3 regions of the Cobetia sp. 1AS1 genome follow, and region 1 is predicted to be linked to each of the others. Evidence: predicted binding sites of a transcription regulator. Region 1 holds the regulator's gene; each other region holds the start of a gene.
The links. The regulator PhoB, encoded in region 1, activates phosphate uptake and scavenging genes when phosphate is short. The targets are predictions, from matches to a motif close to TGTCATANNNNTGTCANA.

Region 1 (3,277 bases):
GCTGCAGGACACCGGCCCCGCGCGGCTGGACGAGGCACGCCTGCTGGGCATCGGCCCACGCCGGCATGTCTGGCGACGCGAAGTGGCACTCTGTCATGGCGATACGCCATGGGTGATCGCACGCTCGCTGGCGGCGCTGGACCTGGCCCACGGCCATCGCCTCTCGACGCTGGGCGAGCGCTCGCTGGGCCATTGGCTGTTTCGCCAGCCCGACCTGACCCGCAGCGCCATCGATGTCAGCCGCGCCCCGCTGGTGCTTTCGAGCCCCAGGCCGCTGGCCCGCACCACCAGCCTGTGGATGCGCCGCTCGATGTTCTCGCATGGCCGCTTCAAGGTGCTGGTGCAGGAGGGCTTCACACCGGCCTTCCAGCACGCGCTGCAGCTGGCCTGAGCCTTGCTGGCCGACTGGCCTCGTTTCTCTCTTCCCTTGCCCACTACCACCCGCCCAGGAGCCATGATGACCGCGTCATCCACTTCCGCCGCTTCGCGTCCTTCCAGACTGGCCGACTACCTCGCCCTGACACGGCTGGACCGCCCCATCGGCACCTGGCTGCTGATGTGGCCGACCCTATGGGCACTGTGGCTGGCGGCAGATGGCATTCCCGAGCGCACGACCCTGCTGATCTTCATCGCCGGGGTCTATCTTATGCGCGCCGCCGGCTGCGTCATCAACGACTACGCCGACCGCCATTGGGACAAGCATGTCGAGCGCACGCGTGATCGGCCGCTGACCTCGGGTCGCATTTCGGAACGCGAGGCGCTGACGCTGTTCGGGGGGCTGGTCGCGGCCGCCTTCGTGCTGGTGTGCTTCACCAACCTGACCACGGTGCTGCTGTCGATCGTCGCCGTGCTGCTGGCGGCCAGCTATCCGTTCATGAAGCGCTTCCATCATCTGCCTCAGGTAGTGCTGGGCGCCGCCTTCGGCTGGGCGATTCCAATGGCCTTCGCCGCGACGCTGGAGGAGGTACCGACCTACGGCTGGTGGCTGTTCGCGGCCAACCTGATGTGGACGGTGGCCTACGACACCGCCTACGCGATGGTCGATCGCAACGACGACCTCAAGGTGGGCATCAAGTCCACCGCCGTGCTGTTCGGGCGTGCCGACAAGCTGATGATCGGCCTGTTGCAGCTGGGCATGCTGGCGGTGTTGATCGGCATCGGCCTGCAGCTGGCGCTGGGCATCTTCTACTGGCTGGGGCTGGCTGCCGCCGCCGTCACCTTCGTCTGGCAGCAACGTCTGATCCGGGAGCGTGAGCGTGCGCCCTGCTTCCAGGCCTTCCTCAACAATCATTGGACGGGTCTGCTGATCTTCGCCGGTATCGCCCTGGCGACCTGGCCGATGAGCTGACTCCTGCATAAACATTAGTATTATTTAATTTAAAGCAACCCCTGCCCTCTATTGCTCCCCAGCCCACGGTTCATGCCTGCCTGCCGCGCCTCCAAGGCGGCTGGCAGGCTTGCGTGCAAGCTGCCATGCTGGCAGTTGTCATCTCGTTGTCATATAAGCGGGTTGTAATCGTCATCGACTTGTCATTCTGGCGCGTGCGCCGACTGCTGCATGGGATCTAGCGATGAGCTCCAAGACCGTACTGATTGTCGACGATGAATCCTCGATTCGCGAGATGATCGCCGTTGCCCTCGAAATGGCGGATTACCGCGTGCTGGAGGCAGACAATGCCCAGGACGCCCACGCCATCGTCGTCGATGAAAAGCCCGATCTGCTGTTGCTGGACTGGATGATGCCGGGCACCAGTGGCCTGGAGCTCGCGCGGCGTCTCAAGCGTGACGAGACCACCTCGGAGCTGCCGATCATCCTGTTGACCGCCAAGGGCGAGGAAGACAACAAGATTCAAGGCCTGGAAGCCGGTGCCGACGACTACATCACCAAGCCCTTCTCGCCGCGCGAGCTGGTCGCCCGTCTCAAGGCCGTGCTGCGTCGCACCACTCCCAAGGGGGTCGAGGAGGCGGTGGAAGTCGAAGGCCTGATGCTCGACCCGGCCAGCCACCGCGTCACCGCCCACGGCAACTCGCTGGATGTCGGCCCGACCGAATATCGCCTGCTGCAGTTCTTCATGACGCATCAGGAGCGTGCCTACACGCGCAGCCAGCTGCTCGACCAGGTATGGGGCGGCAACGTCTATGTCGAGGAGCGCACCGTGGACGTGCACATCCGTCGCCTGCGCAAGGCGCTGGGCACAGGCCATCAGCATCTGATCCAGACCGTCCGCGGCACCGGTTACCGCTTCAGCGCTCAGGCCTGAGGGATTCATGCGCTATTGGACCAACGAGCTATGGCGCCTCGGCTACCTTGCCGGTGGCTTCGGCCTGATCGGTGGCCTGCTGGGCCATCTGGGCTGGGGCCTGGCGCTGGGTCTTTCGCTGTATCTGTTCGTCCATCTCAAGCACTTGAAGAGCCTCTACACCTGGCTGATCACCAATCCCCATGAAGAGCCGCCGCCCGGCGATGGCGTCTGGGGAGACCTGCTCGATCGTCTCTACCGCTACCAGAAGGGCCAGCGTCAGGCTCAGGAGCGACTGCGCAGCATCCTCAACCGTATCCAGGAATCCTCCGAGGCCATGCGCGACGGCCTGGTGATGCTGGACAACCACGGTGACATGGAATGGTGGAACAGCGCTGCCGAGCAGCTGGTCGGTCTCAAGGCCAGCCACGACCGCGGCCAGCACATCACCAACTATCTGCGTGACCCCGTCTTCATCGACTACTTCAATCGGCTGGCCTACCGCGAGCCGCTGACACTCCAGTCGCCGCTGTCTGACAACCTGACGCTGCAGATCTCCATCACCCTGTTCGGTGACAACGAGCGTCTGGTCATGCTGCGTGACGTCACCCGCCTCTATCGCCTGGAAGAGATGCGCCGCGACTTCGTGGCCAATGTCTCCCATGAGCTGCGCACGCCGCTGACGGTACTGGCCGGCTATCTCGAGACCTACTCCGATTACGCCGATGACCTGCCACCGCGCTGGCAGCGTGGACTGGGCCAGATGCAGAGCCAGACCGACCGCATGCAGCACCTGGTCGAAGACCTGCTGACCCTGTCACGCCTGGAAACCGACGAACTGTCCGACAACGGTCGCTGCATCGACATGAGTGCCCTGCTCGGCCATATCCGCGATGACGCCGAAGGCCTGTCCCAGGGGCGCCACACCTTCTCCATCGAGGCCGATGCCAGCCTGTCACTGCGCGGTGAGGAGCAGGAACTGCGCAGCGCGATCTCGAATCTGGTCTTCAATGCGGTGCGCTACACCCCCGAAGACT
Region 2 (3,277 bases), on a different contig from region 1:
GCCCGCATATTCACGTGCCAGCTTCTCGAGGATCGGTGTCAGGACGAGGCAGTGCTCGCTCTGCGGCGACCAGCAATCCAGCAGCACCGGCACTTGCTGTGAGGCTTCCAGCACCTGCTGAAGATTGCTCATGTCGACATCGATGATGTAGGTGTTGGCGTCTTCTGCCTGGCGCGGTGCACTGGCGGCACCGCCGCCGACCACCCCTTGTGGCTGGGCGGCGGTGGTGTCATTGCCGGTCAGTGGCTGGCCGGTATTGGGATCGATGATCATGGTGCATGCCCCGAAATTCTGTCTGCGATTCAAGGCTCGCGCGCGAGCCGGTTGGCCTGATGATGCGGCCCGTCGCAGTGGAGTTCAAGGCGCTGCCGGACACTTCCTCGCGCGAGCGTCCCGGGCGCGTCGGTTCACGGCAGCAGGGTGTCGTCGGCCAGGCTGGCGATGCAGGCGGCTTCGCTCTCGCTGAGCGGCATCACGGACAGGCGTGCGCGGCGCACCAGGTGGCTATCCGCCAGCTCGGGCCGGGCCTTCAGGCGCGCGATGGGCAGGGAGTTGCGCAGCGGGCGAAGATAGCTCAGACGCGGGGCGACCCAGCGCGGAGGCTTGTCGGCATCGATATCTGCCACCTGACGTGGGTCGAAGCCCTTGTGCTCGGGGTCACTGGCCGTCGGGTCGGGCAGGGCGAGTTCGCTGACGACGGCCAGTCCGACCACCGCAGGCACCTTGCAGCTGGAGTGCTGGATGAGCACGACATCACCGAGCTGCATCTCACGCAGGAAGTTGCGCGCCTGGTAGTTGCGCACGCCATCCCAGAGCGCCGGTGATTCGCGGCGCAGGTCATCCAGCGAGAAGGCATCGGGTTCGGTCTTGACCAGCCAGTGGCGCATGCAGGCACTCCCTTGGGACTGACGTGATGAGTGTGAAGGGCCCGGTGTGAAGAGGCCCGGTGTGGATAGGGGTAGCCAGGCCCGTGAACCGGCTTCCTCGCCATCATCGCACAGGAATTTCACGCATACGAAAAAGGCCTGATGCATGGCATCAGGCCTTTCGAATTCTTGGTAGCGGGGACCGGATTTGAACCGATGACCTTCGGGTTATGAGCCCGACGAGCTACCAGACTGCTCCACCCCGCAACACTGGGTACTGCCTTTGCTCCAACTCTGACGCATCAGAGGTTGGTAGCGGGAACCGGATTTGAACCGATGACCTTCGGGTTATGAGCCCGACGAGCTACCAGACTGCTCCATCCCGCAACATCACGTTGGTGTCTGACCGGCAATTACCTTGATAGGCAACGACTTGTCAGTGGTAGCGGGGACCGGATTTGAACCGATGACCTTCGGGTTATGAGCCCGACGAGCTACCAGACTGCTCCACCCCGCATCAACGTGGGGCGTAGTATAAGGATATACAGTGCTGCGTCAACCGTTATCCCGTAATTGACGCAAACTTCTCGTGTCCGGTGAGTCGTCACCAACCCGTCTGCGCCTCTTGAGCGATTATCGGCATCTTGTGTGAGAGATCTGCTACATACATTCCCGCTGCATCCTGTCCATACTGAGGAGGACGCGCCTCGCACAGGCGGATGGCAGGCGTCACAGAGTGCACGATTGTCATCAGGCTGTTAGAGACGCGGGTCATTGTTGTCGTTGCAGGCATTCTCGTTTTCTCAGGGCGGGGGTGTCCGCAGATTCGCCAAGCTGTGCCCAAGCCAAGGACACAGGACGTTCCAGGATTAGGGAGACACAATAAGATGACACAAACAGCACCCGTCGCATGGGTTACCGGTGGTACCGGTGGCATTGGTTCCGCTATCTGCCGCGAGCTGGCGAACCAGGGGTATCAGGTAATTGCGGGTTACAGGAACAAGGAAAAGGCAGAGGGGTGGCTGTCGGAACAGCGCGCTGCCGGGTTCGAGAACATCGCACTGTCTGGCATCGAGCTGGACAACTTCGAAGCCTGTCAGGCAGGCGTCAACGAAATCCGCGAGCGCTTCGGTCCGATCGCGGTTCTGGTCAACTGCGCCGGCATCACGCGTGATACCTCCATGCGCAAGATGAGCTATGAGCAGTGGCGCGAAGTCATCAACTGCAACCTCGACAGCGTCTTCAACACCTGCCGTGCCGTCATCAATGACATGCTGGAGCACAAGTACGGCCGCATCGTGAACATCTCCTCCATCAATGGCCGCAAGGGCCAGTTCGGGCAGGTCAACTACTCGGCCGCCAAGGCGGGCATGCATGGTCTGACCATGGCGCTGGCGCAGGAAACCGCGACCAAGGGCATTACCGTCAACACCCTGTCACCGGGCTACATCGCCACCGACATGATCATGAAGATCCCCGAAGAGATCCGTGAATCGATCCGCGAGACCATCCCGGTCAAGCGTTATGGTCAGCCGGACGAGATCGCACGTGCGGTCGCCTTCCTGGCCGACGAGAAATCCGGCTTCATCACCGGTGCCAACCTGGATATCAATGGCGGCCAGTTCATGGGCTGATGCTCTGCGCTAGCGCGAGCCAGAGCAGGGTTGGCACCCGGCCCCGCCTGGCGAGAGAATGAAAAAGCCCCCGTCTCTATCGAGGCGGGGGCTTTTCGTTGCCATGACTTCAGTCTTGCGAGCGCGTCGTCACCAGCTCAAGAGCACTGACTTCAGTGATTGAACAGCGCATCGAAGCGCGGCAGTTCGGTCTGCCAGGCGTCCCAGTCCAGCGGACCGTTGGCGAGCAGCGCATCCAGCACCTCATCCAGCTCTTCTTCACGTTCCATGCGCTCACCCAGCTGCTGGTTGATGCGCGCGACCTGCACGGTCAGGCGGCGTGATTCATCTTCGCTGCCCAGCGGGGCCTCGAACAGAATAGCCAGGTGAACACGCAGCTCGGCCAGGCGCTCGTTGGCGGCGCTGCAGTTGCTCGGCAGGGCCTGGCGCATCTGGTTGCGCGCCGCATTGGCCTGCCGGCTATTGTTGTCGAAGGCCGAGGTGTTCGGCAGCTCGACATCCTGCACGTCGCCGTTGCGCGCGCTGGCATCCGCCACGGCGTGCTGTTCGAGCAGATCACGCCACTGCTGCCATTCCTCACGCAGCTGCAGGGCGTGCAGTTCATCCAGACGCTGCTCGCGACGCTTGAGAATGCCGGTCCAGCGACGGCGCATGCCGTCGCCCCGCTTGCCACGCGGCAGCGGGCCGAGGGTGTCGGCTTCCTTCAGGGCGTCATCGAGCAGGGCGGCGTCTTCCAGCGTCTCCGGCTCCCAGCTGTCGAGACGTTCGATCAGCGCC
Region 3 (3,277 bases), on a different contig from region 1:
CCGAAGCGCGCGACCTGGCCCGTCAGGCGCTCAACCATCAACTGGAAGACGTCACCGACGGCGCCCTCTACTTCCACGCCCGCTACGCCACGCCCTACTGGGCCAAGCGCTTCGTGCGCACCGCGCGCATCGGTCAGCACCTGTTCTATCGCAACTGATTCACCCTTTCACCAGGGCATGACGGGTAGAACCATCACCAGCAAGTTGCCTGACATGCCGCACGTCAGCGCCATGTCGCGTACAAGACCGTGACGGAAAGACCGTACAGGAATCAGACAAACCAGAAGGCCCCTGATGATTCACTCATCAGGGGCCTTCTGGCTCATATCATCACTCAATCTTCAGTAATGGGCCGAGTCCGACTACTTCGCTACCACTGTCTTCAGATACTGCCCTATCTCGGAATGGTGCAGGATGGACGAGACCGGCAAGATGTCGTTGGCTGGCCCCCATGCAAAGACGTTGACTGGCGTATGGGTGTGCGTACCAGTCCCCCAGACGGTGTTTTGCTGTGTCGCCAATGCCCGCGCCAGCAGGTTGCCGCGATCGTTATAGGGGAAGAAGGCGTCAAAGTCGTGAACTGCCGGCACCTCGCTGACCCCGAGGTAACTATGTCCATCCACATGATAGGGGTTGGGCTTGTTGGCCAGTACTTCAGCTGCCTGGGCTTCGGTAATCTGGAAGTCACTATTGCCATTGACAGCCGCCATCAAGCGCGCCGGTGTGCGCTCACCTTGCGGTAGTGCCTCGAAATCACTGAGCAGCTCGTAATAGGTCTGCTTCTGCTCGTAGAGACTGTCCAGAATCGAGAAGTCACCAAAATTGAAATTGGGAGCGTAATCCTGATCTGCGAATGCAGGGCCTGATTTCTTCTGCGCTGCCGGTAAATTGGCGCTGGAATAACTGAAGCCGAATGCTCCCGTCTCATGGTCGGCCGTTACCAGGATTATTGTATCGTCTCGCTCTCGCGCCCAGTCATAGACACCTTGCACGGCCTCATCGAACTTGATCAGTTCATTGAGCATGGTTCCCGCATCATTGGAATGCGCGGCCCAGTCGATCTGGCCACCCTCGACCATCAAAAAGAAACCATCATCATCCTGTTCCAGCATTGACAGTGCTTTCTGGGTCATCTCATGCAGGGTCGGCTGCTGACGCTGTGGGTCATCATGGCTATCTCGATAGCTGATACCATCCGCCATACCCGAGTTGGCGAATAGCCCCAATACCTTGGTGCCATTGAGTGCGGCCATCTGGTCACGCGTAAAGGCTAGCCCATAGCCTTGATCTGCAGCTTCCTGGAGCAGATTTCGTTCATCCTTGCGCTTGGAGGTTGGCGACCAGGCACCTTGCATCAGCGTCTCGACGCTGCCCGCGCTTTCCCCCGGCTCACTGACGGACTGTGGCACGAAGTGACGCAACCCTCCCGACAGCATGACATCCGGCCCGGTCATGAGCATGTCTTCGGCAATGGCATTTTCCAGTGAACGATGCGGCTGGTGGGCGGCGAAGGCCGCCGGAGTCGCGTGGGTCAGGCGCGTATCGGACACCAATCCGGTGGCCTTGCCGACTCGTTTGGCAAGCTCGAGGACGGTTTCCACCCGATTACCCTCTGAATCTATGCCGATCACCTCGCCCCCGGTGAAGATACCCGTCGAGAGCTGAGTCGCTGAACAGGCCGAATCCACTACCACGGCATCTTCAGGGTGAGTCAATGAAGCGCCCACCACGCCTTCCTTCGCCAGCTGGTAGAGTGCCGTCGAACGCCCCTGATATATCGAATCCGGCGCACGATTGGCGTATGTCTCCAGCATGCCAACCTGTTGGGGCCCCATACCATCGCCAATCATCAGAATGACATTCTTGATCTCTGCCGCATTGGCCAGCGGCATCCAGCTCATGCTTCCCGTCAGCGCAACGACGGCCCACCCTTTTCGACACCATCGTCCTTGCCGTTTCTGATGAGGCATCATCATGGTCATCTTCCGTGTTCCCTTATCGTTGTTGGCATCCGTGTTACCCGGGCACATACGATACTCGTGCAAGTCTGTACGTCTGTGTTCGAACGGAGCGCTTGTTGGTCAGAAATGAATCGCGATCTGCTCACATGGCGGCACCCAAGGTGCCAACTGGAGCATGCGCTTCACTATTGACGACGCAAGCAGAGCCGTCCATATCAATGGCCCGGCTACAGGACAATTCATGACGAAAGGATGACATAAAGATGTCATTTCAATGACAGACGACACTGCGACCCGAAGTCGCAAACACGACGCCCCCGCTGCCATTGGCAACGGGGGCGTCATGTTTGGGGGTGTCGTAATAGGGGAGTGTGCCTAAGGGGTGGGCAGGGACACCCTTCCCAAAATTCCTGACGGATCAGGTGTCTGGCTGTGCCGCCAGCTTGGTGCGGATGAACTCGCTGTGGCTGACATGCAGCAGGCCGGCAAGACGGCGGATGCGATGCTCTTCCTGCGGGTCCAGCTCGCCATCGGCGTAGGCCAGCTCCCAGAGCATGCCGATCAGCTCGCTGCGCTCCTCAAGGCTCATGTGCTCGTTGAGCTGCTTGACGAAGCGGTAGTGGTCCGTGGCCTGCTCGGCATCCTGCTCGGCCTGGGTCAGCAGGCTGGCAAGTTCCTCATCCCCCAGCGAGAAGCGCTCGGCCAGCTGGCGCGCCAGGGCTTCACGTTCGCGCACATCGAGATGGTCATCGGCGCGTACCACCTCGAACATCAGCACGGCCATGGCGAGTTCCGGGCCGGGCTCCTCGTTGGGACGGGCGTTGCTGCCGGGCATCATCACCTGGCGGATGAGACGATTGATCTGACCGGCGACGGATAGCTGTGCTGGCATGCTGACCTCCAGGAACGGAAAATGTAGTGTCCTTGAATCCTTCATGAGGGCAGCGGCACGGGTTGCAACCTCGCAGTTGCGCACGCCAGCGTTGCCAGTGACGCGACGCGCCCTTCGCGCCGCCCGCACCTTCGCGATATAGTAGCGCCCATCCCGACGGGGCGATGCATTCGCCCCTATCACGAGTCATCCCGGCGAGCCGCTGCGCACTGCGCAGCAGGCGCCCTTTACCGTCAAGACGAGGCCTCATGTCAGCGCGCAAGATTCTGGTTACCAGTGCCCTGCCCTATGCCAATGGGTCGATCCACCTGGGTCACCTGCTTGAGTACATCCAGACCGACATCTGGGTACGCTTCCAGAAAAGCCGTGGCCACGAATGCCATTACGTGTGCGCCGATGACGCCCACGGCACCGCCATCATGCT

Region 2: phbB (acetoacetyl-CoA reductase) is a predicted target of PhoB. The motif match lies at 1,612-1,629, and genes of this name have one in related genera.
Region 3: QD280_RS05435 (alkaline phosphatase) is a predicted target of PhoB. The motif match lies at 2,215-2,232, and genes of this name have one in related genera.

What each region holds. Positions count from the first base shown of each region.
Region 1 is NZ_JARWKU010000003.1:251,224-254,500, reverse strand. Features, by position in the region: gene QD280_RS08310 (chorismate lyase) at 1-391, shown strand, start outside; gene ubiA (4-hydroxybenzoate octaprenyltransferase) at 458-1,348, shown strand; gene phoB (phosphate regulon transcriptional regulator PhoB) at 1,572-2,261, shown strand; gene phoR (phosphate regulon sensor histidine kinase PhoR) at 2,269-3,277, shown strand, end outside.
Region 2 is NZ_JARWKU010000014.1:21,642-24,918, forward strand. Features, by position in the region: gene QD280_RS17120 (tetratricopeptide repeat protein) at 1-273, opposite strand, end outside; gene QD280_RS17125 (EVE domain-containing protein) at 408-887, opposite strand; tRNA gene QD280_RS17130 (tRNA-Met) at 1,057-1,133, opposite strand; tRNA gene QD280_RS17135 (tRNA-Met) at 1,177-1,253, opposite strand; tRNA gene QD280_RS17140 (tRNA-Met) at 1,307-1,383, opposite strand; gene phbB (acetoacetyl-CoA reductase) at 1,754-2,500, shown strand; gene QD280_RS17150 (DUF349 domain-containing protein) at 2,653-3,277, opposite strand, start outside.
Region 3 is NZ_JARWKU010000002.1:378,443-381,719, reverse strand. Features, by position in the region: gene QD280_RS05440 (cell wall hydrolase) at 1-158, shown strand, start outside; gene QD280_RS05435 (alkaline phosphatase) at 363-1,982, opposite strand; gene QD280_RS05430 (TerB family tellurite resistance protein) at 2,380-2,853, opposite strand; gene metG (methionine--tRNA ligase) at 3,102-3,277, shown strand, end outside.